Regions from separate parts of the Achromobacter mucicolens genome, predicted to be linked through region 2. Evidence: predicted binding sites of a transcription regulator. Region 2 holds the regulator's gene; each other region holds the start of a gene.
What was found. Region 2 encodes FNR, which switches genes on or off when oxygen is low (the NO sensors DNR and NnrR bind a similar motif). Its sites were predicted from a motif close to TTGATNNNNATCAA; they were not measured.

Region 1: a site for FNR is predicted at 3,841-3,854, ahead of QEP15_RS18120 (universal stress protein). Genes of this name have one in related genera too.
Region 3: a site for FNR is predicted at 1,848-1,861, ahead of dsrO (sulfate reduction electron transfer complex DsrMKJOP subunit DsrO). Genes of this name have one in related genera too.
Region 4: a site for FNR is predicted at 2,180-2,193, ahead of cyoA (ubiquinol oxidase subunit II). Genes of this name have one in related genera too.

What each region holds. Positions count from the first base shown of each region.
Region 1 covers NZ_CP123364.1:3,955,085-3,962,532, forward strand. Annotated here, with positions in the region: gene QEP15_RS18090 (NAD(P)-dependent alcohol dehydrogenase) at 1-539, opposite strand, end outside; gene QEP15_RS18095 (universal stress protein) at 543-1,040, opposite strand; gene QEP15_RS18100 (lipid-binding SYLF domain-containing protein) at 1,040-1,672, opposite strand; gene QEP15_RS18105 (L,D-transpeptidase) at 1,917-2,759, shown strand; gene QEP15_RS18110 (universal stress protein) at 2,791-3,321, opposite strand; gene QEP15_RS18115 (Hsp20/alpha crystallin family protein) at 3,337-3,762, opposite strand; gene QEP15_RS18120 (universal stress protein) at 3,926-4,444, shown strand; gene QEP15_RS18125 (cation-translocating P-type ATPase) at 4,456-6,918, shown strand; gene QEP15_RS18130 (hypothetical protein) at 6,971-7,448, opposite strand, start outside.
Region 2 covers NZ_CP123364.1:3,475,668-3,483,115, forward strand. Annotated here, with positions in the region: gene clpB (ATP-dependent chaperone ClpB) at 1-2,238, opposite strand, end outside; gene QEP15_RS15845 (gamma-glutamylcyclotransferase family protein) at 2,377-2,823, shown strand; gene fnr (fumarate/nitrate reduction transcriptional regulator Fnr) at 2,921-3,649, shown strand; gene QEP15_RS15855 (hypothetical protein) at 3,664-4,815, shown strand; gene QEP15_RS15860 (ArsR/SmtB family transcription factor) at 4,888-5,325, shown strand; gene QEP15_RS15865 (SRPBCC family protein) at 5,226-5,675, shown strand; gene QEP15_RS15870 (DUF899 domain-containing protein) at 5,727-6,428, shown strand; gene QEP15_RS15875 (hypothetical protein) at 6,379-6,864, shown strand; gene QEP15_RS15880 (2Fe-2S iron-sulfur cluster-binding protein) at 6,845-7,177, opposite strand; gene QEP15_RS15885 (NUDIX domain-containing protein) at 7,202-7,448, opposite strand, start outside.
Region 3 covers NZ_CP123364.1:2,051,616-2,059,063, reverse strand. Annotated here, with positions in the region: gene nrfD (NrfD/PsrC family molybdoenzyme membrane anchor subunit) at 1-990, opposite strand, end outside; gene dsrO (sulfate reduction electron transfer complex DsrMKJOP subunit DsrO) at 1,010-1,783, opposite strand; gene QEP15_RS09365 (DNA-deoxyinosine glycosylase) at 1,911-2,462, opposite strand; gene QEP15_RS09360 (pirin family protein) at 2,635-3,498, shown strand; gene QEP15_RS09355 (putative Na+/H+ antiporter) at 3,601-4,860, opposite strand; gene QEP15_RS09350 (hypothetical protein) at 4,908-5,402, opposite strand; gene QEP15_RS09345 (tripartite tricarboxylate transporter permease) at 5,474-6,994, opposite strand; gene QEP15_RS09340 (tripartite tricarboxylate transporter TctB family protein) at 6,998-7,448, opposite strand, start outside.
Region 4 covers NZ_CP123364.1:4,367,344-4,374,791, forward strand. Annotated here, with positions in the region: gene QEP15_RS20050 (HAMP domain-containing histidine kinase) at 254-1,459, shown strand; gene QEP15_RS20055 (response regulator transcription factor) at 1,465-2,016, shown strand; gene cyoA (ubiquinol oxidase subunit II) at 2,277-3,185, shown strand; gene cyoB (cytochrome o ubiquinol oxidase subunit I) at 3,188-5,164, shown strand; gene cyoC (cytochrome o ubiquinol oxidase subunit III) at 5,168-5,782, shown strand; gene cyoD (cytochrome o ubiquinol oxidase subunit IV) at 5,782-6,132, shown strand; gene QEP15_RS20080 (ankyrin repeat domain-containing protein) at 6,270-7,448, opposite strand, start outside.

The DNA.
Region 1 (7,448 bases), 480 kb from region 2:
TTGGCGTTTTCGGCGCCCTTGAACCCGGTGGACATGATGTCCGGGCACATCAGCACCTGCTCGTCGCTCAGGCCGTCTGGCACGGGCGCGAGATTGGCCTGCGCGTCGGGAACCAGCAGGTATTCGGCTTGGGCGCCATCGATCATGTTGCCGAAGCGCCACCCCGCGGTGGCGCGGTAGCCGTGACATCCACACATGCCACTGGCCACCAGATAGCTGCCGTCCTGCGAAGGCGCACCGTCCTGCGCGGCGTAGGAATTGAAATTCGGGCAGATCGCGCCGGCAATCACGCGCTGGCCCTCGGAATAACCCGTCACGGCGCTTCCCAGCTTTTCGATGACGCCGACGGGTTCATGGCCGATCGTCAGGCCCGGCTGCACCGGATACTCGCCCTTGAGAATGTGAATATCCGTGCCGCAAATGGTGGTGGTGGTGATCTTGATCAACGCGTCATTGGGCCCGACGTCCGGAATGCGCTTTTCGCGTATTTCAATGCGGCCCGGGCTGGCAAAGACGACTGCTTTCATGGTGGTATTCATGCCCTACCTCCAACTGTTGACGAGTGGTTGAACGGCCTTTGGCGCAGCCTCGCGCACAAGCAGCAAGGGGACGGCCACGCCGCGCGGCAGGTTCGGGGCCGGGCTGGACATCGGCATCCTGCGCACGTCGCGCGACCGGTGCGCCCCGATCACGATCAGATCGGCCTCCCAGGCCCGGGCCTCGGCCGCCAGGCATTCCTCGAACGAGCGTTCGCCTGCTTCGACGAGCGCGCTATCGACGGCAATGCAGTTGGCGCGCACCTTTGTTGCCGCATTGCGCAGCAGTTCGGCGGCATGCTCAAACAATAGCGCCTGAATTTCCGCCGGGAAATAGCAATTTGCGCCTGGCGCGCCGGACGACGGCTGAGGCTGGACGATACAGATCAGCCGAATGACCCCGTCATGGAGAAAGGCCAGGCGTATTGCCTCATCCAACCCCGATTCAGAGGTCGAGCTGCCGTCAATCGGTATGAGAATCCGTCTATACATGGCCGCGAGCATCAAGGGGGGAAGGGGATTGCGGTTTTTCCACGGCAGGCATCGGTTTGATCGGCGCACATGTAAACCGGGACCTTGACGAACAGCATGCCCTCGAGCGACAGGCCTCGAACCATTTCGGTTTCCGACAGGATGAAGCCCGCGATCGGTTCAACGACCAGCTCGCGCGCGGCCATGGCGGTTTCGTCCAGGATCTGGATGGTTCCGCTGGCGCCCTCTTCCCACCCCGGCCCGACCTGGAACCCGCGCAGGGCCGGGTAGGACGAAAAGACCAGGATCAGCGACTTGTCGTTCAGCCCAAGCACCGAGCCCGGCGGACTGGCGATGACGTTGTAGTAATTGCGCCCCTCGGCGGCGTCGATCAGTACACCGCGTCCATAGGCCATCCCCAGGATGCTTCCGTCGGCGTGCAAGGCGGGCACCACCAGCACGCCAAATGACCGGCCAACCAGCGCCTTGGCCGCGGGCGACAGACGATAGAGGCGCAACAGCGTGGCCTCGGCTTCCTGATCAACGCGGTTCAACAGGGCGGGCGGTACCGGCATCAATGAATCCGCCGGCTGTGCGAACGCGGGGCCAGCCGGCAGCAGGGCCAGAATCAGGTGAAGCAACACGGCGAGGACGCTTGTCTTCATGGATTTCATCTTGAACCTGTCTGGCAAGCGCTTGTTGACCAAAATCACGAATTCGACGCTGACCGGCGGCCCTTGCGCTGGGGCTTGGTCGAACGATCCTTCGCACGCGTGCCGCATCCTGGCCGGCACGCACGCCGCAATCGGAAGAGAGATTGACCGGCGTCAATCGCGTCCGCGGCAGCCGCGCGATCATGATTGCATGGCCAGGCCCCGCGGCCTGGCACGCGAAAGCGCCGGAGACACCATGAAAAACAAGCCGAGTTCCGTGGGGGGATCGGGCCATGGCCCCGCCACCGCGCGGGCTGCAGTGTGGTGCGCCGTCCTGTCGGCGATGATGACCAGCCCGGTACCGGCCCAGGTCACGCCGCAGGACGTCATGCAGACCTTTGCGCTGCGCGTTGCGCCCGCGCTGACGGTTCCGGCCGACGAGCAGATCCGCTATGCAAGCCTGGCGCTGGGGATGCTCAAGGAAGCGGGGCTCGGCCTGTTGGGCCCGCAGTACGCCCTCGTGGTCGACCGCAATCCCAAGGTGCAGGCGGTCTTCCTCTTTTGGCTGCCCGCCATCGGCATGCCCGTCCATGTGGGCGCGGCGCCGGTGTCGACCGGCAGGATCGGCCAGTTCGATCACTTTGAAACGCCCACGGGCGTGTACCCGCATACCTTGGCCAATCCGGACTTCCGCGCCCAGGGCACGAAGAACGCGAATGGCATCCTGGGCTACGGCGCCAAGGGCATGCGGGTCTATGACTTCGGCTGGCAGCAGGCATTGCGGGGATGGGGCAATGGCGGCGTGAGCACGATGCGGCTGCAGATGCACGCGACGGATCCCGTCCTGCTGGAATCCAAGCTGGGAACGCCGCAATCCAAAGGCTGCATCCGCATTCCGACAACCCTGAACCGCTTGCTCGACAGCTACGGATTGCTGGACGCCGACTACGAGCTCGCGGCCGATCTGGTCGCGCCGCCGTGGGTGCTGCAACCCGGCAGGACGCCCGCCGATGGCGCCGGACGCTATCTGATCATCGTCGACACCGAACGCGAGAGCCGGCCGGACTGGGCCGTGCCGGCGCGCGCTGCCGCACATTGATTGACCGGGCCGATCCGCCTGCCTGGTGGATTCAGAACGAGTCGACGAGATACGCGAGACTAGAGGCGATTTCGGCCTGACGCCCGCCGTGCACTGAGCGGCGTTGCGCTTTTCGCGCGGATTCGTGCACCAGCAGCATGGGCGCGGCGCGGCGGGCGTTCCTGGTCCCGGCGCCCCGGGGGATGGCATTAAAGCCGTCCCCCCCGCGAGCGCCTATGACGATCAGATCCGCGCCCCACGCGTCGGCCTCCTGGGCCACGCGCTCCTCGAAGGATTGTTCGCCTGCCTCGAACAGCGCGCTATCGACCGGGATGCAACGTGCGCGCACCCGGCGCGCGGCGTTGCGCAGCACTTGAACGCCAAGCTCGCGCGACAGCATGCGCACCTCTTTTGGGGAATAGCAATCCGCGCCGATCCGCGAGGACAGGGGCAGTTCCCCGACCACGCAGATCAATCGAATGCGAGCGCCGTTGCACACGGCCAGACGCATGGCTTCGTCCAGCCCCAGTTCGGCGGTCTGGCTGCCGTCGATGGGAATGAGGATCCGTCTATACAGGGACATGGCTGTAAACCGCCGTCATTCGATCTGCAGCGTCTTGTTCCGGCTTCCCGCCGATTTGGGTAGTGTCAGGGTCAGGACGCCGTTCTCGCAGACCGCCTTGGCGGCCGCTTCATCGATGGGGCTGGCCAGCGACACGGAGCGTTGAACCTGGCCCCAGAAACGCTCCTGGCGGATGACGTTTCCCGCCTCTTTCGTTTCACTGTGCTTTTCCTTGTTGGCCGAGATCATCACCGTGTTGCCATCGATCTGCACGGTGATGTCCTTCTTGTCGATCCCGGGCACGTCGGCCTTCAGGACGTACTTGTCGCCTGCCTCGGTGACATCGATGTCCATCCGGGGGGCCTGATCCTCCCCGTTCTGCCGGATCGGCCGCAGGAACGCCTGGAAGACGTCCGCGAAGGGTTCGCTCGAAAATGGGCTGTATTGCGTCAAGCGCGACATGGCTATCTCCTTTTCGTGAGGATGAGACGCGGGAGGTTCGCCCGCCTCTCCATGTTGCCCCCGTCCGGAATCGCCAAATTGACCTTTGTCATGCAGAAATCGGGGACAAACGTCGGGCCCCGCGCAGGCCTGGCCGCGCTCGCCCACGCGATCGGGCGAAAGCTTGACTGACGTCAACTTCCACGACCGCATCGGCGCGATGATGGCATCACGCCCGAGCCATGCGGCCCGGGCAGATACTGCTATCGGAGGGGTCGTGAAAAACGTGCTTATCCCCGTTGACGGATCGGGCAATTCCCTGCGCGCCGTGCACTATGTGGTCGACCAGGTTCGCGAACATGGCCCGTGCGCCATCCACCTGCTGAATGTGCAGCCGCCCATTGCTTCCGGCACGATACTGGCGTTCTTTGAGCCGGATGCCATCGAGGAATTCTATGAGGACGAAGCCAAGGCCGCCCTCGCGGAGTCGGAGGCCTTGCTGGATCGCTCGGGCATCATCTATCAAAAGGCGACGCGGGTGGGCAACATTGCCGAATGCATCAAGGCACACGCCACCGAACAAGGTTGCGACCATATCGTCATGGGGTCGCGAGGGCTGGGCGCGGCCGGCAGCCTGTTTCTGGGATCGACCACGCTGAAGGTGCTGCACACCGTTCACATTCCGGTGGTGCTGATCACCTAGGCCGACGCGCCATGCCTTCGCCGGACCATCAGCGCACCCTGGCCTCGATCAGCCTGGATCTGGTCAAGGATCCGATGTTCGCATTGCTGCTGGCCGGCGGCGGCCTGTACACACTTCTGGGCGCCTGGCAGGAAGCGGCGCTGCTGCTGCTTTTTGTACTGGTCATTTTTGCGCTGACGGTGGCGCAGTCATTACGTACCGCACGCGCCCTTGACGCATTGGATCGTCTGGCCGCGCCCCGCGCCCTGCTGCTGCGCGACGGCAAGCGCCACTGGGTGCCGTCGGCCGACCTGAAGCCTGGCGATGCGGTGCTGCTTGCCGAAGGCAACCGCGTCCCCGCGGACGGCCGGTTGACGGACGGCGAGGGTCTGCTGGTAGACGAGTCGCCGCTTACCGGCGAGTTCCAGCCCGTGTACAAGCGGCCATCGGGCACGGTTGAGGGCGATGCCGAGGTGCTGAGCGGGACGCTGGTGCTGTCGGGAACCGGCACCCTGCGCGTTCTTGCCGTGGGAGACGACACGCGGTTGGGCGCGCTGGGCCAGTCGATGCGGCAACTGACGCCGGAACGCGCGCCCCTGGAATTGCAGACCCGCCATTTCATTCTGCGGTTCATGTGGGTGGGGTTCTTCCTGTCGCTGGCCACCTGGGCCCTGTACGTCTACATGCGGGGAGGATGGTTCGAAGGAATGCTGGCGGGCATCGCGTTGGCGATGAGTCTGCTTCCGCAGGATTTCCCCGTCATCGTGACCATCTTCTCCGCGCTGGAAGCCCGGCGCATCGCGGGCGAAGGCGTGCTTGTCCGCAAGCTGAGCGTGGTCGAAACCATGGGCAAGACCACTGTGTTGTGCGCCGACAAGACGGGCACCATGACGACAAACACCATGGTCGTTCGCGCGCTTTACGCTGGCTCAGTGCGCATCGATGCCGCCGATCTCGCGGGCGCGGCGGCGGCGGATTGCGCGGCCGAGGCCATGACCTTGGCCGAAACGCTTGCGCTGGCGAGCGTGCCCGATTCCGGCGACGCGATGGAGGACGCCTTTCGCATTTTTGCCGCGTCGCTTGGCGGACATCCACCAGCGGGCGGTCTTGCCCTGGTTAAAGCCTATCCCTTCTCGTCCGCACGGTTGGCTGTGATCCACGTCTGGGCTACGGCGCAAGCGGATGACGCCCGTCTCGCGTGCAAGGGCGCGCCGGAGGCGGTGTTCAAGCTTTGCCAGCTGTCCCCGGCGCGCACGGCGCAACTGCAGGCCGAGGTCCAGCGCATGGCCGCGGCGGGGCTGAGGGTGTTGGCGGCGGCCAGCGGGCGCTGGCCGAACGGGCGGCTTCCCGATCAGCCCGACGACCTGCCGCTGCAGTTCGCGGGCTTGGTGGGCCTGGAAAATCCGCTGAAGGAAGGCGTGGCCGAGTCGGTCGCCGCGTGCGATGCGGCGGGCATACGCGTGCTGATGCTGACGGGCGACCATCCGGAGACTGCCCGCGCCATTGCCCGCCAGGCGGGCATTCCGGCGGACTACGTGGCTGAAGGCGATGTGCTGGCGCGGGAAGGCGGCGAGCATCTGGCCGAACTGGTGGGCCGCACCTGCGTTTACGCGCGCGTAAAGCCGGAACAGAAGCTGCGCCTGGTCCAGATGCTCAAGCGGCAAGGCGCCATCGTTGCGATGACGGGAGACGGCGTCAACGACGCGCCCGCATTGCGCGCGGCCCACGTCGGCATCGCCATGGGCGCGCGTGGCACCGATGTCGCGCGCGAAGCCGCCGACCTGGTCCTGACCCGCGACGACTTCTCGGACATCTTGAACGCGGTCCGGCAAAGCCGCCGCCTGTTCGACAACCTGTCCAAGGCAATCGTCTACATCGTCGCGGCGCATGTGCCGATCGCCGGGCTGGTGATCCTGCCACTGCTCTTTGGCTGGCCGGAACTGCTGCGCCCGGCCCATGTGGCGTTCCTGGAGATCGTCATCGGCCCCCTGTGCGGACTGGCTTTCGAGTCCGTCGCGGCAGAGCCGGACCTGATGCGCCGCCCTCCCCTGCCCGTCGAGAAGCCGCTGTTTTCACTACGAACCTTCCTGATTGGCCTGGCCCTGGGGCTGGCGCTGTTGGCATCCGCCGGCGTTCTTTACGCCTGGCTGCAGCAGACCCAGACGCCCGCGGATACCGCGCGCGCCACCGCCTTCTGTGCGCTGGTGCTGGGCAATCTGACCTTGATGGTCAACAACCGCTCGCCCCACCAGCGGCATGCCGGCACGTGGGACGGCGCCACCCGGCTGGCGGTCGCGGCGACGCTGGCGCTGCTGGCCCTGACGTTGCAATGGCCTGCCCTGCGCGGGCTGTTCGAATTCGGCCCGCTGGGCATCCGGGAATGGACGGCGGCACTGCTGGCCGCGGTGACGGTGTGGCCGGTGGCGCGAGGACTGCGGCCGCTGGGCCAGCCGCTGAGCGCGGCAGGCGCGCTGCCATGCGGGGCCGCTCGATAACGCCGCGACGCGACTGGCGTCGCCGCTGCCAGGCGCACACCCACCGCGGCGGTCACCGTTGTGGCGTGGCCGAATTGAGTTGCTGCTGCAGCATCTGCTCCATCATCCGCTGCTGCATTCCCATGTATTGGTCGCGCATGTATTGATGCTCCCGGACCTGTTCAGGCGTCAGTCCGGAGTAATTGCCTCTCATGGCGTTCCATCCCATCATCGGGCCTCCCCGATGATGGGGGCCGCCGCCACCCTGCGCGCAGCAAGGTCCCATGCCGCCCGTCCACATCTGGCGCATCATGCCCATGGTGTTCTGCATGAGCTGCCGATGCTCAAGCATGAGCTTCTGCCGCGCATCCGGATCGGTGGTCTTCTGGATCTCATCCATCTGCTTTTGCATGTTTTCCAGGTTATCCCTGACTTGCGCAGCCTGTTTGTCGAAGTCCTGGACATTGCCGCCCGGCGAGGCAGGCTGGGCTGGGCGCGCGGGCGCGTCAGAGGGCGGCGCGGCAAGCGCCAGGCCAGGGGCCGACAAGGCA
Region 2 (7,448 bases):
CTTGACCACGTCGTACGGCTGGCCGGCCAGCGTCTGGATATGCTGCGAACCCAGGTTGGACGTCATCACGATGACGGTGTTGCGGAAGTCCACGGTGCGACCCTGCCCGTCGGTCAGGCGGCCGTCGTCCAGCACTTGCAGCAGCACGTTGAACACATCCGGATGCGCCTTTTCGACTTCGTCCAGCAGCACCACGCTATAGGGCTTGCGCCGCACGGCCTCGGTCAGGTAGCCGCCCTCTTCGTAACCCACGTATCCCGGCGGCGCGCCGATCAGCCGCGCCACCGAATGCTTCTCCATGAACTCGCTCATGTCGATGCGGATCATGTGCTCTTCGGAGTCGAACAGGAACTCGGCCAGCGCACGGGTCAGTTCGGTCTTGCCGACGCCGGTCGGCCCCAGGAAGAGGAACGACCCATACGGACGCGCCGGATCGGCCAGCCCGGCACGGGAGCGGCGGATGGCATCGGACACCAGCCGCACGGCCTCGTCCTGGCCCACCACGCGCTTGTGCAGGAATTCTTCCATGTGCAGCAGCTTTTCGCGTTCGCCCTGCATCATCTTGGACACCGGAATGCCGGTGGCGCGCGAGACGACTTCGGCGATTTCCTCGGCGCCGACGCGGGTGCGCAAGAGGCGCGGACGGGTTTCGTCGCCTTCCGCGTTTTCAGCGGCCTCGGCGGCGCCTACCTCGGCGGCCTTCAGGCGCGCCTCAAGGTCCGGCAGCTTGCCATACTGCAGCTCGGCCAGCTTGTCGAACTGGCCCTTGCGCTGCAATTCCGCCATCTCGGCGCGAACGTTGTCGATCTCTTCCTTGATGGCCTGCGTGCCCTGCACGGCGGCCTTCTCGGCCTTCCAGATTTCCTCGAAGTCGTTGTATTCGCGCTGCAGCTTTTGCAGCTCGTCCTCGATGACGCCCAGGCGGCGCTTGGACGCGTCGTCCGTTTCCTTCTTGACGGCCTCGCGCTCGATCTTGAGCTGGATGATGCGGCGGTCCAGCTTGTCCATCACTTCCGGCTTGGAGTCGATCTCCATGCGGATGCGCGCGCCGGCCTCGTCGATGAGGTCGATGGCCTTGTCGGGCAGGAAGCGGTCGGTGATGTAGCGATGCGACAGCTCGGCGGCCGCCACGATCGCGGGGTCGGTGATCTCGACGCCGTGGTGGATTTCATAGCGTTCCTGCAGACCGCGCAGGATGGCGATGGTGGACTCCACGTCGGGCTCGTCGACCAGCACCTTCTGGAAGCGCCGCTCCAGCGCCGCATCCTTTTCGATGTACTTGCGGTATTCGTCGAGCGTGGTCGCGCCAATGCAGTGCAGTTCGCCCCGCGCCAGCGCCGGCTTGAGCATGTTGCCCGCGTCCATCGCGCCTTCGGCCTTGCCCGCGCCCACCATGGTGTGCAGTTCGTCGATGAAGACGATGTTGCGGCCGTCGTCCTGGCCCAGCTCTTTCAGCACGGCCTTCAGGCGTTCTTCGAACTCGCCGCGGAACTTGGCGCCCGCCAGCAGCGCAGCCAGGTCCAGCGACAACACGCGCTTGCCGCGCAGGGTCTCGGGCACCTCGTCGTTGACGATGCGCTGCGCCAGGCCTTCGACGATGGCGGTCTTGCCGACGCCGGGTTCGCCGATCAGCACGGGGTTGTTCTTGGTGCGGCGCTGCAGGATCTGGATGGTGCGGCGGATTTCGTCGTCGCGGCCGATGACCGGGTCGAGCTTGCCCTGGCGGGCGCGCTCGGTCAGATCAAGCGTGTATTTGGACAGGGCTTCGCGGTTGGCCTCGCCTTCCGCGCCGGAGACGTTTTCGCCGCCGCGCACGGCGTCGATCGCGGCTTCCAGGGCCTTTTTCTGCAGGCCCGCCTCGCGCAGGATGCGGCCGGCCTCACCCTTGTCGTCGGCCAGCGCAAGCAGGAACAGTTCGCTGGCGATGTAGGTGTCGCCGCGGCGGGCGGCTTCCTTGTCGGTGCGCGTCAGCACGCCTTGCAGGTCGCGGCCCACCTGGACGTTGTCATCGCCCTGCACTTGCGGCAGGGACTTGAGCGCCGTCTCCAGGGCGGGGCCCAGACGGTTTACCGCAACGCCCGCCCGCGCCAGCAGGCTGCCGGCGCCGCTGTCGGAATCCGACAACAGGGCGGACAGCACGTGGACGGGTTCGATATAGGGGTGATCGTTGCGGGAGGCCAGACTTTGCGCGTCGGCCAGCGCTTGTTGGAACTTGGTCGTAAGTTTGTCGAATCGCATAATGGTCGTATTGGCTTGTGGGGAGCCTGACCGATACGTGCCGGCTGGCTCGATAACCTGAATATGTGGCCGGATGAGACAATTTCAACACCCGGCGCCCCTCATGGTCGTTTTCGACGTGCAGCAGCAAACTTATCGATGAGCATATACGTTTTTGTGTACGGAACCCTACGGGCAGGCGAAATCAACGACCTCGCCCGGGCCGCCGCACGGCGCGGCCTGCCCCCGGCCAGCCATGTCGGCGCCGCCAGCGTGCCCGGCATGCTGGTCGATTTTGGCGACTGGCCCGGACTCATCCCCGTGGACGACGGCAGGCGGGTCCGCGGCGACGTCTTCCGCGTCGGCACGGCGCTGCTCGCCCTGATGGACGAGATCGAGGAATACGAGCCCGGCAAGCCTTGCTGCTTCGTGCGCAGGACGGTCTGCGCCCGCCTTGAAGGCCCCGGCGAACCCCTATTGCTGCACTGCGAGTACTACCCGATCGATCCCGCGTGGCGGGCCACGGCGATCGATATCGCCGGGGACGACTGGATCGTCCACCGTGTTTCCCGGACAACGCCGGACGACCGGAAGGGCCCCTCGTAAGACGTCCGTAGTAACAACGGACTACAATAGACGCCTGTCTCGTGCTTCACACCCGTTCCGGCGCCCGCCGCGCAATGGGCACTCTAAAGGTCATCGTATGCAAAAACGGGTCCCCATTGCCCCTGATGCCGCCCACTGTTCCACGTGCATGCTGGGCCATGTCTGCGTCCCCGTGGGCATGGCAGCCGCTGAAGTCGAAAAGCTGGACGAGCTGGTGAAAGAACGCGTCCGCGTCGAAAAAGGCAAGACGCTCTACTCGCTGGATCATCCGCTGGACGCCGTGTACGGCGTGCGCTTCGGCAGCCTCAAGACGCAACTTGAAGACGCCACCGGCCAGATCCAGATCACCGGCTTTCACCTGCCCGGCGAGATCGTCGGCATGGACGGCATGCTGGACGGCAAGCACGTGTCGGCCGCCGTGGCGCTCGAAGACTCCGAGGTCTGCGTCATCCGCCTGAACGAAGTCGATCGCGTGGCCTCGCACCTGCCCTCGCTGCAGCAGCAGTTCCGCCGCCTCATGAGCCGCGAAATCACGCGTTCGCACCAGATGCTCGCGTCGCTGGGCTCCATGCGTTCGGAACAGCGCCTGGCCGCTTTCCTCCTGAACCTGTCGCAGCGTTATGCCTCGCTGGGCTATTCCTCGACCGAGTTCGTGCTGCGCATGAGCCGCGAAGAAATCGGCAACTACCTGGGCCTGACGCTGGAAACGGTGAGCCGGCTGTTCTCGCGTTTTGCGCGCGACGGTCTCATCAAGATCAACCAGCGCGAAGTCCGCATCCTGGACCTGCCGGCGCTCAAGCAACTGCTGGGACACGAGAGCTGCTGAGCAGTCGCCGCGCCATGCGTCGGGCGCCTGCCCTCCTGCCTGCCGCGCTGGCGGTGGCCGCCGTGCTGGCATTTGCCAGCGCGCACGCCCAGACGCCGCTGCCGGACCCTTACGACTACGACGAAGCCACGCCCGCGCCCAAGCGCGCGGCGCCGCTGCGCTGGCAGACCGTTGAACTGGGTCGGCCCGGTCACCGGTACAAGATGCCGGTCTACGCCAACCGCGACTTGACCAAGGACGATCTGCGCGGCATCAAGCAGGTGCTCATCGTCATCCACGGCGTCAAGCGCGACGCCGACCAATACTTCGAAACCGCCGCGGCGCTGGTCGCCGCCGACCCGGCGCGCGCCGGCGACACGCTGGTGCTCGCTCCCCGGTTTTCCGGCTCCATCGACTCCGGGTTTGCCGGCATGGCCGCCTGGCGCAAGGCCAGCTGGGAAGACGGCCAGGAAAGTATTCAGGCCGCAGGCCGCCCAGCCCCCGTCGCCTCGTTCCAGGTCCTGGATGATTTGCTGCGCAGCCTGAACGACCGCAAACGGCTGCCGTCGCTGACCGGGCTGGTGCTGGCCGGCCATTCCGCCGGCGCGCAACTGGTGCACCGGTACGCGGTGCTGAACAATCTGGATGGCGCACTGCGCCGCGACGGCCTCACGCTGCGCTACGTGATTGCCAATCCGTCGTCCTACCTGTACCTGACCAACGAACGGCCCCGCGCCGACGGCAAAGGCTATGCGCCGTACGAGCGCGGCATCTGCCCGACCTACAACCAGTACAAGTACGGCACCGACAAGCTGCCCGCCTACGCCCGCGAAACCGACGACGCCACGCTCTTCGTGCGCTACGCCGCGCGCGATGTGGTCTACCTGCTGGGCGGCGCCGACAACAACCCCGAACACCGCCTGCTGGACAAGGCCTGCGGCGCCGAAGCCCAGGGTGCCACCCGGCTGGCGCGCGGCACGGGCTACGTCCAGTACGAACACGTACTGGCCGCGCGCGGCGGCAAGCCCGTCACCCTGCGCCACACCGCCTTCGAAGTCGGCGGCGTCGGCCACGACGGCAAGCGCATGTTCGGGTCGATCTGTGGCGTTCGGGCGCTGCTGGGCGGCGACGCCCAGGCTAGCCGCACCGCCGCGGCCTGCGACATCATCAAGCCTCGCGCGAAATAAGCGCTCCCCCTAGGGAAATTCCGCAGCCTCCCGCCTTGACAGGCGTTCGTGGCAGGCCTAAAACTTAACCTTATGGTTAAGTTAAATGATGACGCCCTCGATGCCATCTTTTCCGCGCTGGCCGATGGCACGCGGCGCCGGGTGCTGGCCGACCTGGAAAACGGCACGGCCTCGGTCAGCACGCTGGCCCAGCCGCATGCCATGTCCCTGCCCGCTTTCATGAAACACCTGCGGGTGCTGGAAGACGCCGGACTCATCGCGCGCGCCAAGGATGGCCGGGTCGTGAGCTGCACGCTGTCTCCCGCCCCCCTGGGCGCCGCCGCCGGCTGGCTGGCGCGCTACGAGAAGTTCTGGACGGGCCAACTGGATTCGCTGGCGCGATACCTGTATCACGAAGAGGAAATCCATCCATGGAAAACCGACTCTCCCCCATCGAGTTGCGGCTCCAGCGACGCTTTGACGCCCCCGTCGAACGTGTCTGGCGCGCCTGGACGGACCCGCAAGCGCTGATGCGCTGGTTTGGCCCGGCAGGCACGCAGCGCGTGCTGCTGGCCGAAACCGACGTGCGGGCGGGTGGCGCCTATCAAGTGGGCTTCGTCACCGCCGACGGCGCGGAGCACCACGCCAGCGGCCGCTATCAGGAGGTCGCGCCGCATCGCCGCCTGGTGTTCACCTGGGCGTGGCGCGACACCCCGCAGGAAGTCTCGTTGATCACGCTGGAATTCACGGCGGCGGGCGCCGGCACCGACCTTGCCTTCCTGCAGACGCCCTTCGTCGACGAAGCCACGCGCGACGGCCACGAAGACGGCTGGTCGGGCGCCCTGGAGCGGCTGGCCCATCACCTGGCCGGCGCGGCCTGACGCTGAACCCGAGCCCGGGCCAACGCGCCCGGCACGAAGAGGAGACGTACGATGCAAACCGATCATCCCGTCGTATCCCGCCAACAATGGCACATTGCGCGCGAGGCGCTCTTGCGGCGCGAAAAGGAACTGACCCGCGCCACCGACGCCGTGACCCGCGACCGCATGGCCTTGCCGTGGGTGCAGGTGGACAAGTCCTACACATTTGAAGGCGCGCAGGGGCCGCAGCGCCTGCAGACCCTCTTTCACGGCAAGCGCCAGCTCATCGTCTATCACTTCATGTTTGGTCCGGACTGGGAGGAAGGCTGCGTGGGTTGCTCGCTGCTGGCCGACCACCTGGACAGCGCGCTCATGCATCTGCGGCACCATGACGTGTCGGTGGTGGCCGTCTCGCGCGCGCCGTACGCCCGGCTGGCCGCGTTCAAGGTCCGCATGGGCTGGGCATTTGACTGGTATTCCTCGGCGGACGGCGACTTCAACTTCGATTTCGGCGCGTCCGTGCCGCAGGCGGATGGCGCGGTCGAGGAACGTCCTGGAGCCAGCGCCTTTTTTCGTGATCCCGACGGCGAGATCTTCCACACCTACTCGGCCTTCGAACGCGGCGTGGAGCGGCTGGCGGGCGCGTACAACTATCTGGACATCGCGCCGCTGGGCCGCAACGAAAACGGCCCATATTTCGACGTACGCGACTGGGTGCGCCACCATGACCAATACGGCGACGCCCCCCGCCACACCTGCCACGGCCAGCGCTAAGCCGCCGGCCACGGCCGGCATGGCGGGTCTCTGGCTGGCCTGCCTGGCGGCCATGGGCGCCGGACTGGTCGTGGACACATGGCGCACGCCCGCCGCGCTGCTGGCCAGCGAATGCGGTGCGCCGGGCACCCTGGTGCAACTGGCCTGGCGGCACGCGGCGCTGATGCCCGCCAGTTCCGCCGCGATGGCGCTGGCAGCGCTGCTGCCTTGGTCCCGGCTTCCCTGGTCCCGGCGTCCGGGGGCAAAAACGCCGCTGGCAAGCCGCCTGCTATGCCTGATCCTGATGGCGATCGGAATGGTGCTGGGCGCGCGCCTGGGCGTTCAAACGGCGCAGGCGCTAGGTACCGCACCTTTTTGGGGAATGGTGTTGGGCATGACCGCCGGCATGGCCGCCGCGCTGTTGCCGGTGGCCGCGCTCAGCGCCTGGCGCCGGTAAGCGGTCGGACGGCGGGCGGCTGTGCCTCGATTGGCGCCGCGCCGGGCGCCTGGATCTCCAGCGCGGACGTCGCCTGCGCCACGCACGGCAGGATCCAGCCCTCTTCCTTTTCGTCCCGCGACAGGCCGGGCCATTCGATGCCATACACGACGGTTCCCTCGACCAGCAGGCATATGCAGGCACGGCACGTGCCATTGCGGCACGAACTGGGCAGCTTGATGCCCGCCGCCTGCGCCGCAAGCAACACGGACGTGCCGGCGGGCGCCTCAAAACGCAGGCCTGCCGGCTGGACAAGAACGGGGTACGAGGACATGGGCGTTGAGACGGCGGCCGCCGTTCAGGCGGCGTTGTCCTGCCAGTCCAGCTTCCAGGCGCCGGACAGCACGTTCTGCATCCACAGCACGCAGGTCAGGGTCTTGGCGTCGGTGACCTCGCCCTGGCTGCAGGCGGCGATCAGGTCTTCGGGGCGCGTGCTGATCACGTCCAGGAATTCATCCTGGTCGAGCTGGCGTTCCCCCGCCTGCAGGCCGCGCGCAAAGAAGATGTGAATGATCTCGGTGGAATAGGCGATCGCCAGATGCAAG
Region 3 (7,448 bases), 1.4 Mb from region 2:
CCAGGTCACGGCGGTGATCAGCGCCACGCACAGCCCCAGCACGCCCACCATGCCCAGCAGCCCATCGCTGCCCCAGGGCATGTCGTACAGGTACAGCCCCGCGCCGTACTTGGGCACACCCTGCACGCTCATGAAGACCACCCACCGGAAGATCCACGCAGCGCCCAGCATGGTCAGCGCCAGCACGGCCGACGGCAGTGGCGCGGCCAGCGTGCGCGCCGGCCGCTGCAGCAGCGCGACGATGCAGAAGGCCGTGATGACCGCGCCCGCCAGGCTCAGGCGCCAGACCGGAAAGTCCGCGAAAAGCCGCAGCGCCGCCTCGAAAGACGCATCGAGTCCCGAGAGGCCCAGCAACACCCACGCCCCCGCGCCCATCGCCATCATCACGACCGCGATCACGCTCAGCCGGCGCAGCATCGCCACCGGCTGCACGCGCAGGCCGCCGGGCAGCCAGCGGCCCACCAAGAACATCGCGCCCAGCGCGCCCAGCCAGGCGGTCAGCGCAAAGTTCACCGGCAGGAACACGGTGTGCCACAAGGGCCGCGAGCGCAGCACCATCACCTCGGCGCCGGTGTAGACCAGAATGGACAGCGCCGACAGCGCCAGCGCGGCCGCCACCACCCGAAGCCATCCCATCCGGCCGCACCACCACACCGCGCAGAACAGCAGCGCCAGCGTCACGAAGACCGGCAGCAGCAGTGCCCCCAGCCACATCCACGACCACGGCGTGATGTGCGCATAGAAGTGCCAGAAGCGGCCTGGCTGGTGCAGGTCGGCCAACAGCGACACCGGCGCGGCGATGGCGCTGACCAGCAGCACCGTCACCGCCGCCGGCAGCAGGCGGCGCGCGTCGGAGTCGGCCCGGCCGAAGGCCGCGAAGGCGGCGGTCAGCGCGGTTGTGGCGCTGATGCCGATAAGAAAGAAATACTGCACGGCCCAAGGCAGCCAGGCGGCGTCGTAGACCGGTGTGAGCAATTCAGAGATTTGCATGAGTGTCCCCTTCCTTGGCTCAGTGGCCGCCCGCCAGGCGCACGCCGGCCTGGCCGTCGACCTGGTGCACGAACGCATCGGGCAGGCCGATGTAAAAGACGTGGGGATCGGTCTTCATCTCGGGCTTGAGCACCTTGATGTCGGCCTTGTGTTCGGCCAGCAACCGCGAAATGGCGCTGTCCGGATCGTTCATGTCCCCGATCACCCGGGCGCCGCCCACGCAGCTTTCCACGCACGCGGGCAGCAACCCGGCTTCCAGCCGGTGCTCGCAGAACGTGCACTTGTCGGCCGTCTGGGTCTCGTGATTGATGAAGCGCGCATCGTAGGGACAGGCCTGCACGCAGTAACCGCACCCCACGCAGCGCGCGTTGTCGACCAGCACGATGCCGTCTTCGCGCTGGAAGGTCGCCTGCACCGGGCAGACCGGCACACAGGGCGGCTTGTCACAGTGGTTGCACAGGCGCGGCAGCATGACCATCGAACACGGCCCGCCCGCGTCGGGCGTGACCTCGTACTGCAGGACGGTGGTGCGGAACTGCCCGATGGGCGGCACGTTCTCCAGCGAACAGCTCACCGTACAGGATTGGCAGCCGATGCATTTGCGCATGTCGACAACCATGCCGTAGCGCTTGCCCGCCATGCCGGGCCGGCGCGGCGGCTGGCCATTGAGCCCGGGCGCGGCGTCGGCGTGGATGGGAATGACAGTGGCCGCGGCGCCCAGGCCGAGCAGCCCTTTCAGAAAGCCACGCTTGCCCGGCAGCGGTGTTTCCGGGGGGCTGGTGGGGGTGTGCATCGTTAAACTCCGAAACGTTTAGGTGTTACGGAAATTAACTTATCACTTGTAGTTATATAGGGTTTTGATAAGCGTCAATTGGGGGACGGAGTCAGGGTGGCGGCGGGCGTTTGGCCCGCACGACCCATCAGGGCGTTGGAAGCCTCAGCGCCGGTTCCCACGCCGCCAGCTTTTGCGCGAAGCTGGCCGAAGCATGCGCCGGACTGGTCGAAGGCAGTTCGAAAAACTGTATCGAGGCGGCTGAAGGCAGATTCGGCAACGCATGCCGCCGGAACATCGCCACGGCCTTCGCGCCGTTGAAACAGATGCGCGCGATCGAGGGATAGCGGTCCAGGAAGACGTTGAAATCGTTCGGCACCAGCGTGTCGCCCCGGATATCGGCGTCCAGGCTGCCCGGCCGTTCGCACGCCTGCAGCACATCCCACAGCGCCACGCGGTTCGCCAGCAATGCCTGCAACCGCTCGTCGTAACCCAGCCCGGCATCGAACCCGAAGATCCGCGCCGCCAGCGGCCAGAATGCGTTGCGCGGATGCGCGTAATACTGCGCCTGCCGCAGCGACGCCACGCCCGGCATGGAGCCCAGCACCAGCACGCGCGGGCCGTCCCCCACCACCGGGGCAAATCCCGTAACCACCGCCTCGCGCCGCGCCGCCGCGATGTCGTCCCTGATCTTGTCCATGCCCGGAAGGATACCCGCCGCGACGCTGGCCCGCCCGCCTGGCCCGTATTGATCGTTCGCCACATGGAACGGTGCTTATCAATCACGAGCACTACCGGGAATGCCGATCCGCCCTTATCTTCTTCCCTATGACGAACGGCCCCGAAGGGGCCGCGCAACAGGAAACCTCACCATGAAGAAGATCCTCGGCGTGCACGCCAGCCCCCGTCCCCACTGGGTGGGCGACGGATTTCCGGTGCGCTCCATGTTCTCGTACAACGACAAAGGCCGCGACACCAGCCCGTTCCTGCTGCTGGACTACGCCGGCCCCGCCGAATTCGGTCCGGCCAGCCAGCCCCGCGGCGTCGGCCAGCACCCGCACCGCGGCTTCGAGACCGTGACCATCGTCTACAGCGGCGAAGTCGAACACCGCGACTCCACCGGCAACGGCGGCGTCATCGGCCCCGGCGACGTCCAATGGATGACGGCGGCGTCCGGCATCCTGCACGAGGAATTCCATTCCCACGCCTTCACCCGCACGGGCGGCAAACTGGAAATGGTGCAGCTCTGGGTCAACCTGCCCGCCAAGGACAAGAAGGCGCCGGCCGGCTACCAGGGCATTCTGAACGCAGACATCCCGGTCGTGGACCTGCCCGACGCCGCCGGCACGCTCCGCGTGATCGCAGGCAATTACGCTGGCCAAGCGGGCCCCGCGCGGACCTTTACGCCGATGGACGTGTGGGACGTGAAGCTGGCGGCGGGCAAGACGGCGACCTTCCCCGTTGCCGCGGGCCGCAACAGCATGCTCGTCATGCTGCGCGGCACGGTGCTGGTCAACGGCGAATCCGTCGCGCGGGATGCGCAATTGGCGCTGTTCTCCAAAGAGGGCGAGGACATCACGGTCGAAGCGAATAACGACGCGGTGTTTTTGATCTTGAGCGGAGAGCCGATCGATGAACCCGTGGTCGGGTATGGGCCGTTTGTGATGAACTCGCAAGCGGAAATCGTCGAGGCGATCCAGGACTTCAATGCTGGAAGGTATGGGCAGATGGGTTAGGCGTTGCTGCACCGAGAACGGAAAAGCCGCGCACTGCGCGGCTTTTCGCGTTTTGGGCCCTTCCTGCGCGGGCTTGTTCGCTAAAGGGACCGAATCGACATTTCAAAGAAAAAAGAGAAATGCAGCGGCAATCGCCGTGGGCACCAGCGCACCAGACAACAACCCAAGCATGCCGACCGCACCATTGGCGAAACCGCCTCGAAGCAACGCCACGCCCGCCGGGTTGGGCGCGTTGGCGATGACGGTCAACCCGCCGCCAGCCACCGCGCCGGCCACCAGCATGTACTGCGCCTGGTCGGAAATTCCGTCAATGAGTGAACCCAGATAGGTCAGCGCGGCATTGTCCGTGATTGCGGTCAGCGCCAATGCGCCCACAAACAGCACGTTGGGTTCGAGCCCGCTCACGATGGGTTGCAACCACCATTGCTGCATGCCGCCCAACACGACCAGCCCTGCAAGAAAGAAGCCGACCAACAGCGCCTCTTTGATGATGAGCGGACTTTGGCTGGCCTTGTAAGCCTGCGTGTAACCGATGAAAAACAGGAACAGCGCCAGGAAGATGATCGGGTGGTGCGCGGTGAACACGACCGCGGCCAAGAAGAACAGGTGCACGGCGATAACGACCGGCGACATTGGCGCCGCGGCCTTCCTGGCCGACAACACATCCCCAGAACGCAGGTAAGGACGCAGCAACAGGGTCACGAGCGTGGCGTTGACCAGCACGGCCAGCGCCGCCTTCCAGCCAAACGTGGTGAACATGAACGCGCTATCCCACCCCCACGTCGAGGCCACCATCAGAACGGGCGGCGCCGCATAGGACGTCAGCGTCCCGCCGATCGAGATGTTCACGAACAGGACACCCAGCGCCAGATACTTCAGCCGCTCCGGCATGTCGCGATGGAAGACCTGCGGCGCCAGCATCATGGCCGCAATCGTCATGGCGGCCGGTTCGGTCACCAGGGATCCCGCCAACGGAACCAGCGCCAAGCATAACCACGCCTTGGCGGTCTGGTCCTGAACGGGCAGGACCCGAGCCACGCGTTCCACAAGCCGCATCACCACCGTCAACACCGGCAACGAGGCCGCGATGACCATCACGACAAATACGAAAGCCGGTTCCGTGTAGTTGCGCGATTCGGCATACGCCAGCGCCGTGCTGCCCGAGGCGGCCAACGCCATCAGAATGAGCAGGATCGCCGCCCAAAATCCAAAAACGACTTCGACCTCACCCAAGAGATGCAGCAGACCGCCATGACGTTTGCTGCGATGCGCCAGGCGCAGGAAGATCGGCGCGGAAAAGGTGTGCAGCAAGGCAATCGCAAAAACGATGGCGGCGAGGATTTGCAGACCGGACTCTGTCACGTTGGCGTTCCTGTGTGAAAAAGGGATGGGTGTTTGTGATCCGGCTGTCAGAACCGAGCGGACGAGACCCGCGCAACTTCCACCCAGAGGCGCGTCATGACGACATGCCTGACCAGGTCGAAAAGGTGCGCAGGCGCATTGGCGGGCACGAGAACACGCCGTATCAGTCCCTGCAAATCCACGCGCACGCACGGCTGAGATGCGGGCCGCCCGCGTTGGCGTGAAAGCGTTCGCAGGCGCACGCGGCTCTTTGAGGGCATGTCGATTTTCAGTACGGCGTCTTCCGGGGGCAGCACCGCGTGGTGCAGCGCGTCGATTGTCGTGCAGACATAGACCGAACCCGGATCGGCCGCGTCATCCTGGATTTGCCGGTTCCATTCCTGAGAACCGACCAAGGTTGCCGTGGAGCCGCGCTTTGGAAGGTCAAAGCGCAAATGGCTGAATTCAAGCAGTTCGATGAATTCCACAAAGGGAAGCTCGCGAACGACCGTCAGCGCCTGTCCGGCCTTGTTGGTGTCCTGACTCAGCCCCAGTTGCTTCATCACTCCCTCCTGTAAATAAAAAAAGGGGCCAGCCAGTGGCCCCCGAATATCGGCGCTTCGCCGCTTGGCGGTCAGGCGTTGGCCTGGACGCGCTCAAGCTCACGGACGCGCTTGCGATTGCGCACCGTCGAGAACACCAGCCAGGCGGCAAGCGCCAGGATCGCATAGACAAAGCCGGCGCTGATCGGACGATCAACGAAGACGCTCATGCTGCCGCGCGACAACAGCAACGCACGGCGGAAGTTCTCTTCGACCATCGGACCCAGCACGAAACCCAGCAACAGCGGCGCGGGGGAAAACCGCAGCTTCAGGAACAGGTAGCCGACCAGGCCAAGCACCAGCACCATGCCTACATCGAACAGGTTGTTGTTCGTGCTATAGACGCCGACACACACGAAGAACAGCGCAGACGGGAAAAGATACTTGTAGGGGACCTTCAACAGTCTTGCCCACATGCCGATCAGCGGCAGGTTCATCACGACGAGCATGATGTTGCCGATCCAGAAGCTGGCAATCAGCCCCCAGAACAGGTCGGCGTGCTCGGTCACCATCTGCGGACCAGGCTGAATGCCATGGATGATCAGCGCGCCCAGCATCAGGGCCATCACCGAGTCGCCGGGAATGCCCAGGCTCATGGTGGGAATGAAGCTGGTCTGCGCGGCCGAGTTGTTGGCCGCTTCCGGACCCGCCACGCCTTCAATGGCGCCATTGCCAAAGCGCTTGGGGGTCTTCGAAACGCGCTTTTCCACGGCATAGGACATGAACGACGCGATCGTCGCGCCCGTGCCAGGCAAGATGCCCAGGACGGCGCCGATGGCGCTGCCGCGTGCGACCGGCATGGCCGATTTCTTGATATCGCCGGGTTCCGGGCGCACCGACATCTTGGGGCCCGCGCCCACGGTGGTGGCCTTGCCAATGCGATTGACGTTGGCAAAGAAGTCCGCAAGACCGAACAGGCCCATCGCCAGCGCCACCAGCGGGATGCCGTCGCTCAGTTCAATGACGCCGAAGCCGTAGCGGATGGTTCCCGTGTTGACGTCGGTGCCCACGACACCCAGCAGCAACCCGAGAAAGACCATCGCAATGCCCTTGATCGCCGAGCCCTTGGCCAGCGTTGCGCCGGCAAACAAGCCCAGCATCATCATCGAGAAATATTCCGCCGGGCCGAACTGGAAAGCAACCTCAACCAGCAGCGGCGAAAACAGGATCATGATGACGATGCCCACGCTGGCGCCGACGAAGGACGCCATGACCAGCATGAACAGGGCCGATCCTGACTTGCCCTGCCGGGCCAGGGGATTGCCGTCCAGGCAGGTCACCGCGTGTGACGGCGTACCGGGCAAATTCAGCAGAATGCAGGTGATGCCGCCGCCATACTGCGCGCCGTAATAAATGCCGGCCAGCATCATCAGTGCGGCCACCGGGGTCATCGCGTAGGTCAGCGGCAGCAGGATCGAGATGGCCGCCAGCACACCCATGCCCGGCAGCACGCCGATCATGTTGCCCATGAAGACGCCAAACAGCGACCACAGCAGGTTCTCCCACTGCAACGCCACGGAAAAGCCATGCAATACGTTGTCGAATAGATCCATGATTCAACCCCAGCGCAGCATCGGAAACTGCAATTGCAGCGCCCAGGAAAACACCACCGCGCCAAAGACGGTCATCGCAAGCGCGAGGATGGCGGCGGACTTGACCGAGTTGGACGTATCGCCCAGCGCAGAGACAAACACCAGCGCGAAGGTGGCGGGCAGGAATCCCAGGTAACTGCCCAGGATGATGAACAGCGCGATGCCGCCCGCGATGCACGCCATGCCGCGCACGCGCTCACGCTGCGTTGGCTGGGGCAATTGCTCTTCCAACATCTCTTCCTGCACTTCATCAGGGTCGGGGCTAAGCGGGACCAGGATGCCCAGCGCCACCAGAAAGCAGCCGACCATCAGGGGAAAATAACCGGGCCCCATCCGGGCCAGTTCCCCGATGTTGTACGAGATCGCTTCAAGAATAGTCAGCGCGCCGCACAGGGCAACGAACGCCCCGCCCCAT
Region 4 (7,448 bases), 890 kb from region 2:
TCTATATATAGTGGCCCGTGCCCCAACGCGGCACGGGCGCCATTCAGTCAGACCGGTGATATCAGGGACGCATAACGCCGGGCATGGCCCGGCGGCTGGCTCCGATTCGCCATACAATGCCTGCACATCCGCCGCCCGTGCCCACCCGGCCAGGCGGCAGCCGGCCACCGCCGCCGCGCTCAGGATGCCAGCGTTCCGCGCAGCCGGGCGCCCGTAACTGCCGGCAGGCTGGCCGGCGCCTCTGTATCTGGATATGCCCGGTAGTTCCGCCTTTTCATTCCTGCGTACCCTTTGCAGCCTGCGCTGGCTCGCCATCGCGGGCCAGGCCGCCACCATCCTGCTCGTCAGCAGCCTGCTGCGGCTGGATCTGCCGCTGGAACCGTTGTGGCTGGGCGTGGGCCTGTTGATCGGTTTCAACGTCTACGCCAGCCTGCGCCTGCGCCACCCGCGCGACCTCTCCCACGCCACCGCCTTCGGCCATCTGTTTGTCGACATGGCGGTGCTCGCCTGGATGGTGGGCTGGAGCGGCGGCATCAGCAACCCGTTCGGGACGATGTTCCTGATCCTGACCGCCCTGGCCGCGCTGGCGCTGCCGCGCAACTGGGCGCTTGCGGCCGCGCTGGCCGGCGTGCTGGGCTATGGCGCCGCCGCGATCTTCGGTCAGCCCCTGCGCGGCGACGTCGATCCCCATAGCCTGCTGCTCTGGGGCCTGGGTGCCAATTTCCTGATTTCGGTGGTGGTCGTGCTGGTGTTTTCGACCCGGCTGGCCGCCGACATGCGCGCCCGTGAGCGTGAGCTTGCCCGCCTGCGCGAACGCTTCACCCGCAACGAGGGCATCGTCGCCCTGGCCACGCACGCGGCCGCCATGGCGCACGAGCTGAACACGCCGCTCGCCACCATGACGCTGCTGACTGACGAGATTGCCGCCGAAGTCCAGGACGACGAAGACCTGCGGGCCGACGTCACCACCCTGAGCCAGCTTCTGGCCCTGTGCCGGGAACGGATCCGCAATCTGGCGGTCCCAACCGCCGTGGATCTGGTTCGTGTGGTGGGGCAATGGCGCCTGATCCGCCCGACCATCGACCTGCAGCGCTCGGGCACGTTGCCCACCAGCCTGCGCGTCGATCCGGCCATCGCCCACCTCTTGCAGGCGCTGCTGAACAACGCTGCCGACGCGGGCGAGGCCGCCGACGCGCCCCGCGTGGACCTGCACCTGGAATACGGCTACGGCGCCCTGCGTGGCGAAGTCCGCGATTACGGACGGGGTTTCGATCCCGACCATGCCATGCTGCCGGCGACCAGCCTGTTCAACAGCGGCAAGCCGGGAGGACTGGGCGTGGGCCTGGCCCTCTCGCATGCCACGGTGGAGCAGTTGGGCGGCGAAATGACGATGACCGCGGCCGAAGGCGGCGGCACCCGCATCCGCTTTTATTTACCTCTCGGCAACCCCGGGACCTGAATGTGATGAATGCAAACGATCTTGGCCTGCTGATCGACGACGACGAACTCTACGTGCGCACCCTGCAACGCAGCCTGTCGCGCCGCGGTCTGGAAACCCGCACCGCCACCGGCATCGCCGAGGCGCTGCGCGTGGCCGAAGAAATCCGTCCGGCCTTTGCCCTGGTCGACCTGCGCCTGGGCGAAGACTCCGGCCTGACCCTCATCCGGCCGCTGCGCGCGCTGCGCGAAGACATGCGCATCCTGCTGGTCACGGGCTACGCCAGCGTGGCGACCGCCGTGGAAGCCATCAAGCGCGGCGCCGACGACTATCTGCCCAAGCCGGCCACGGCGCCCATGATCCTGCGCACGCTGGGTCTGGTGAAGCCAGAAACGGTTACGATCGAAACGACCATGACCCCATTGCACCGCCTAGAATGGGAGCACATTCATCAGGCCCTGCACGAGACCGGCGGCAATGTTTCCGCCGCGGCGCGCCTCCTGGGCATGCACCGGCGCTCGCTTCAGCGCAAGCTGGCAAAAAAACCGGGGCCGGAACGCGAAGTCATCGCGGATTGAATGCTGCGGGGCGACACATCTTTACAACACCCCCGTGTGCAGGTGCGACATATCGTCGCACCCCCCCCCCCTCCCCTCGGGGCGTCTACTCCCCTAGGAAAACCCTGAATCCGACGCCCTTGGGCCGGATTCCTCCCAGGCAATGCGACCATTCGTCGCACGCTTGACCAAAATCAAACCGATAGGATGGAGGTTGCTGCCTAGCAGCATTCCAGTCTGCTGCTCTGCAGCATTTCCCACCTTTCCATCCAAGGCTGTACGTGAAACACCCCCTCCTTGCGACCCTTACGCGCATATTTGGCGTCGGCGCGGTCATGCTGCTTGGCGGCTGCAACATGGAAATCCTCTCCCCCAAGGGAGATATCGGCATCCAGGAAAAGACGTTGCTGCTGACGGCGACCGGGCTCATGCTCATCGTTGTCATTCCCGTCCTCATCATGATCGTGGCTTTTGCGTGGAAGTACCGCGCTTCCAACACCAAAGCCGACTACCAGCCCAAGTGGGCTCACTCCACGGCAATCGAAGCCGTCGTCTGGACCGTCCCTTGCATCATCGTGGCGATCCTGGCCGTGATCACCTGGCGCTCCACGCACGCGCTGGATCCCTACAAGCCGCTCGTGTCCGAACACAAGCCGGTGACCATCGAGGTGGTCTCCCTGGATTGGAAGTGGCTGTTCATCTACCCCGAGTACGACATCGCCACGGTCAACGAGATCGCGTTCCCCGTGGACGTTCCGGTCAACTTCCGGATCACGTCGGCATCGGTGATGAATTCCTTCTTCATCCCCCAGCTCGGCAGCCAGATCTACTCGATGGCCGGCATGGAAACCAAGCTGCACCTGAACGCGCGCGAAATCGGCACCTACGCCGGCATTTCGGCCAACTACAGCGGCGGCGGTTTCTCGGGCATGCGCTTCAAGGCCCACGCCATGTCGCAGGAAGGATTCGACAACTGGATCAAGGAAGCCAAGGCTTCTCCCACCGCCCTGACCCCCGAGGTCTACGCGGAACTGACCAAGCGCAGCGAGCGCAATCCGGTCGTGAAGTACTCGTCGGCGCCGCCCGCCATGTTTGATTTCATTCTGGGCAGCACGATGACCAAGATGGCCGGCGTGGACTCCGCCACGTGCACCTCCACGTCGAATAATCTGATCGCAGGAATCAACTAACAATGCTCGGGAAACTCACCCTCGAGGCCATTCCGTACCATGACCCCATCGTCATGGTTACGCTGGCCGCCGTGTGCCTGGGAGGCCTAGCGGTCTTCGGCGCCATCACCTACTTCAAGAAGTGGAAGTACCTCTGGACGGAGTGGCTCACCACCGTCGACCACAAGCGCATCGGTGTGATGTACATCATCGTTGCGCTCATCATGCTGCTGCGCGGCTTTGCCGACGCCATCATGATGCGCACGCAGCTTGCCGTCGCGTCAGCAGACTCGGCCGGCTTCCTGCCCCCGCACCACTACGACCAGATCTTCACCGCCCACGGCGTCATCATGATTTTCTTCATGGCGATGCCCTTCATCACCGGGCTGATGAACATCGTCGTGCCGCTGCAGATCGGCGCCCGCGACGTGGCGTACCCGTTCCTGAACTCGCTGAGCTTCTGGCTGTTCGGCGCCGGCGTCGCGCTGATGATGATCTCGCTGTTCGTGGGCGAATTCGCCGCGACCGGCTGGCTCGCGTATCCGCCGCTGTCCGGGCTGGACTACAGTCCAAGCGTGGGGGTGGATTACTACCTCTGGGCGCTGCAGATCTCCGGTCTGGGAACAACGCTTAGCGGCATCAACTTCATCGTCACCATCCTGCGCATGCGCGCGCCTGGCATGACCCTGATGAAGATGCCGATCTTCACGTGGACCTCGCTGGTCACCAACGTCCTGATCGTCGCCGCCTTCCCCGTGCTGGCCGCGACCCTGGCGCTGCTGACGATGGACCGCTACCTGGGCACGCACTTCTTCACGAACGACGGTGGCGGCAACGTCATGATGTACGTGAACCTGATCTGGATCTGGGGCCACCCCGAGGTCTACATCCTGGTGCTCCCGGCTTTCGGCGTGTATTCGGAAATCGTTGCCACGTTCGCCCGCAAGACGCTGTTCGGCTACAAGTCCATGGTCTACGCCACGGCCGCCATCGGCGTGCTGTCGTTCCTGGTCTGGCTGCACCACTTCTTCACCATGGGTGCGGGGGCCAACGTCAATGCCTTCTTCGGCATAGCGACAATGATCATCTCGATCCCGACCGGGGCGAAGATCTTCAACTGGCTGTTCACCATTTACCGCGGCCGCCTGCGCATCACGACGCCGGTGCTGTGGACGCTGGGCTTCATGATCGTCTTCGTCATCGGCGGCATGACCGGCGTGATGCTGGCCATCCCCGGCGTGTCGTTCGTGCTGCACAACAGCCTGTTTCTGATCGCGCACTTCCACAACACCATCATCGGTGGCGTGGTGTTCGGCTGCATCGCCGGCATGATCTACTGGTTCCCGAAGGCGTTCGGCTTCACGCTGAACGAACGTCTGGGCCGCTACTCGTTCTACTGCTGGTTCGTCGGCTTCTTCCTGGCCTTCATGCCCCTGTACATCCTGGGCTTCAAGGGCATGACGCGCCGCCTGAACCACTACGACAACCCCGAATGGCAGCCGTACCTGCTGGTCGCGCTGGCTGGCGCCGCGCTGATCATGCTGGGCATCTTCTTCCTGCTGCAGCAAGTGTTCGTCTCCGTGCGTCAGCGCAAGCAGAACCAGGACGTCACCGGCGATCCCTGGGATGGCCGCACCCTGGAATGGTCGATCTCGTCGCCCGCGCCTTTCTACAACTTCGCCCACGTTCCTCACGTCGATGAACTGGACCAGTTCTGGGAAGACAAGCAAAGCGGCAAGGCCTACAAGCGCCCGGCCAAGTACGAAGACATCCACATGCCGAAGAACACCGCCGCTGGTGTCTGGATTGGCGCCTTTGGCCTGGTCATGTGCTTTGCGCTGATCTGGCACATCTGGTGGCTGTCGATCGCCGGCCTCGTGGGCATGATCGGTTCGTTCATCGTTCGCGCCTATGACCGCGACGTCGACTACTGGGTCCCGGCCGCGGAAGTCGAACGCATCGAAAACGCTCACTTTGACAAAATGCAGAAGGCCGCCTGAGCCATGATTCAAGCCGTAGCCACTCACCCCCACGCGGGTCACGACGATCACGCGCATCACGACGATGGATCCAAGACCGTTTTCGGTTTCTGGGTCTATCTGATGAGCGACTTGCTGATCTTTTCGGTGCTGTTCGCCACGTTCGCGGTGTTGTCCAACGCCACCGCGGGCGGACCGTCCGGCAAGGAACTGTTCGACCTGAACTTCGTCCTGGTCGAAACGCTGTTGCTGCTGGTGTCCAGCTTCACCTTCGGCATGGCCAACCTGAACGTGCACGCCAACAACAAGAGCCGTGCCATGGGCTGGTTGATGGTCACGTTCCTGTTCGGCGCGGGCTTCATCGCGATGGAAATCTATGAATTCCATCACCTGATCAGCATCGGCGCCGGTCCGGGCCGCAGCGCCTACCTGTCCGCGTTCTTCACGCTGATCGGTACGCACGGCCTGCACGTGACCTTTGGCCTGATCTGGATCATCGTCATGCTCGACATGATCCGCCGCCATGGCCTGGACTCGATCAACAAGCGTCGTCTGGCGTGCCTGAGCCTGTTCTGGCACTTCCTGGACATCGTCTGGATCTGCGTCTTCACCTTTGTCTACCTCCTGGGAGCCCTCTGATGTCGCACTCCGCTGCGGCCGCACACGGCCACGACGATCACGCCGCCGATCACGGCAGCCTGAAGTCCTACATCATCGGTTTCGTGCTCTCGCTGCTGCTCACCTTCGGCTCGTTCGGCCTGGTGATGCACGGCGCGCTGTCCCACACCGCCACCATCATTGGCGTGGTGGCGCTGTGCATACTCCAGCTGCTGGTCCAGCTGGTGTACTTCCTGCACATGGGCGCATCGAAGTCGTCCCGCGACAACCTGGCCACGTTTGTCTTCACCGTGATGATCATCTTCATCATCGTCGGTGGTTCGGCCTGGGTGCTGTACAACATGAACGTCAACATGGGCCACGCCATGTAAGACGGCCTGCCGTTCAGGCAAGCAGAACAGGCGCCCTCGGGCGCCTGTTTTTTTTGCTGCGCTCAAATGAAAGCCACGACCGCGCGTGGCGGGCAACACGGCGGCGGCGGGCTGCCGTGCCGGCGCGCCCGCGTGGGTCAGCGCGCCGGGCCGGCCGCCGTAAGGGCCACGTCGGCGCGACGCGCCAGTTCCGTGGCCGTCACGCCAACGAAGGGCTGCACGCGCGCGGTCTGGTTCAGATCGCACCCCGCCGGGCCTGCGGCCGCATCGAGCACCTGCTTGACCGCGCGTCCGCCCATCGGGCTCACCGGACCGCTATTGCCCAACTGCCAGGCCAGCACATCCGCCACGGCCATGCCGCAACGCGCCGGCGTCCGGGGCGTGCCGCCGTATTCCAGCAACAAGCGCACCTTGTTGTCCTTGCCCAGGCTCAGCATGGTCACGAGCGGCAGCGCGTCCGGCGCGGCAACGCCTTCCAGCCGCAGGTCCGGATCGCTCCGGTCCGTGGGGTCCGCCCCCGCCTTCAACCAGGCCTCGTACAGATCGTCGGGCAGCCACGGCAGGCCGAGCGGCGCGATCCGGTTGCGCAGTGGCACCGCCGCGTCCGCCGCGGCCGCAAGCGGCACGCCCGCCGCCACCAGGCGGTCGGCGGTGGCGCGCAGCCGCGCGCGCTGACCGTCCCATGCCGCGCTGTTGCCGTCGGCCGCCGCGCGTTGCTCCGCGCGGTTCCACACCGACAACAGGCTGGACAGCGGCTCCGTGGACAGCGGCGCCTGAGGCGGGCGCGCGGCCTGTACCAATTGATCGATCAGACCCGGCTGAAGATAGCGGGCCGCCAGCGACAGGCCCTCGTCCAGTCCATTGCGGTCCGGCTTCTCTTTCGTCGCGCCGTAGCCGCCCACCGCGGGATCGGCCCCGTGCGCCAGCGCAAACGTCACGCGCTCGGGGACGGGATAGGTCGCGGCCGGCGTCAGGTCGCCGCCCGGAAATTCGCGCAACGCCGAGAGCAGCGGCGTTTCCCACATGGGGCTGTTTCCGTAATACATGCGGATATAGGCGGCATTGATGTCCGCGCCGCGCGCGAGCAGCTTTTCGGCGAACCAGAAGTTCTTCGGGGTTTGCAGCGCCGCGTGCAGCAGCGAGCGCCCATTCTTTTCGCGCGCGTTCGGATTGGCGCCCTTTTCCAGCAGGTAGACCAGGTTGTCCTTGCTGTCGCTGTAGTAGGAGATGCGGCGCATCAGCAGCGGTGTGCCGTTGGAGTCCAATGCATCCACCGGCGCGCCCGCGGCGATCAGCATGTCGGCCAGCGCGTAGCG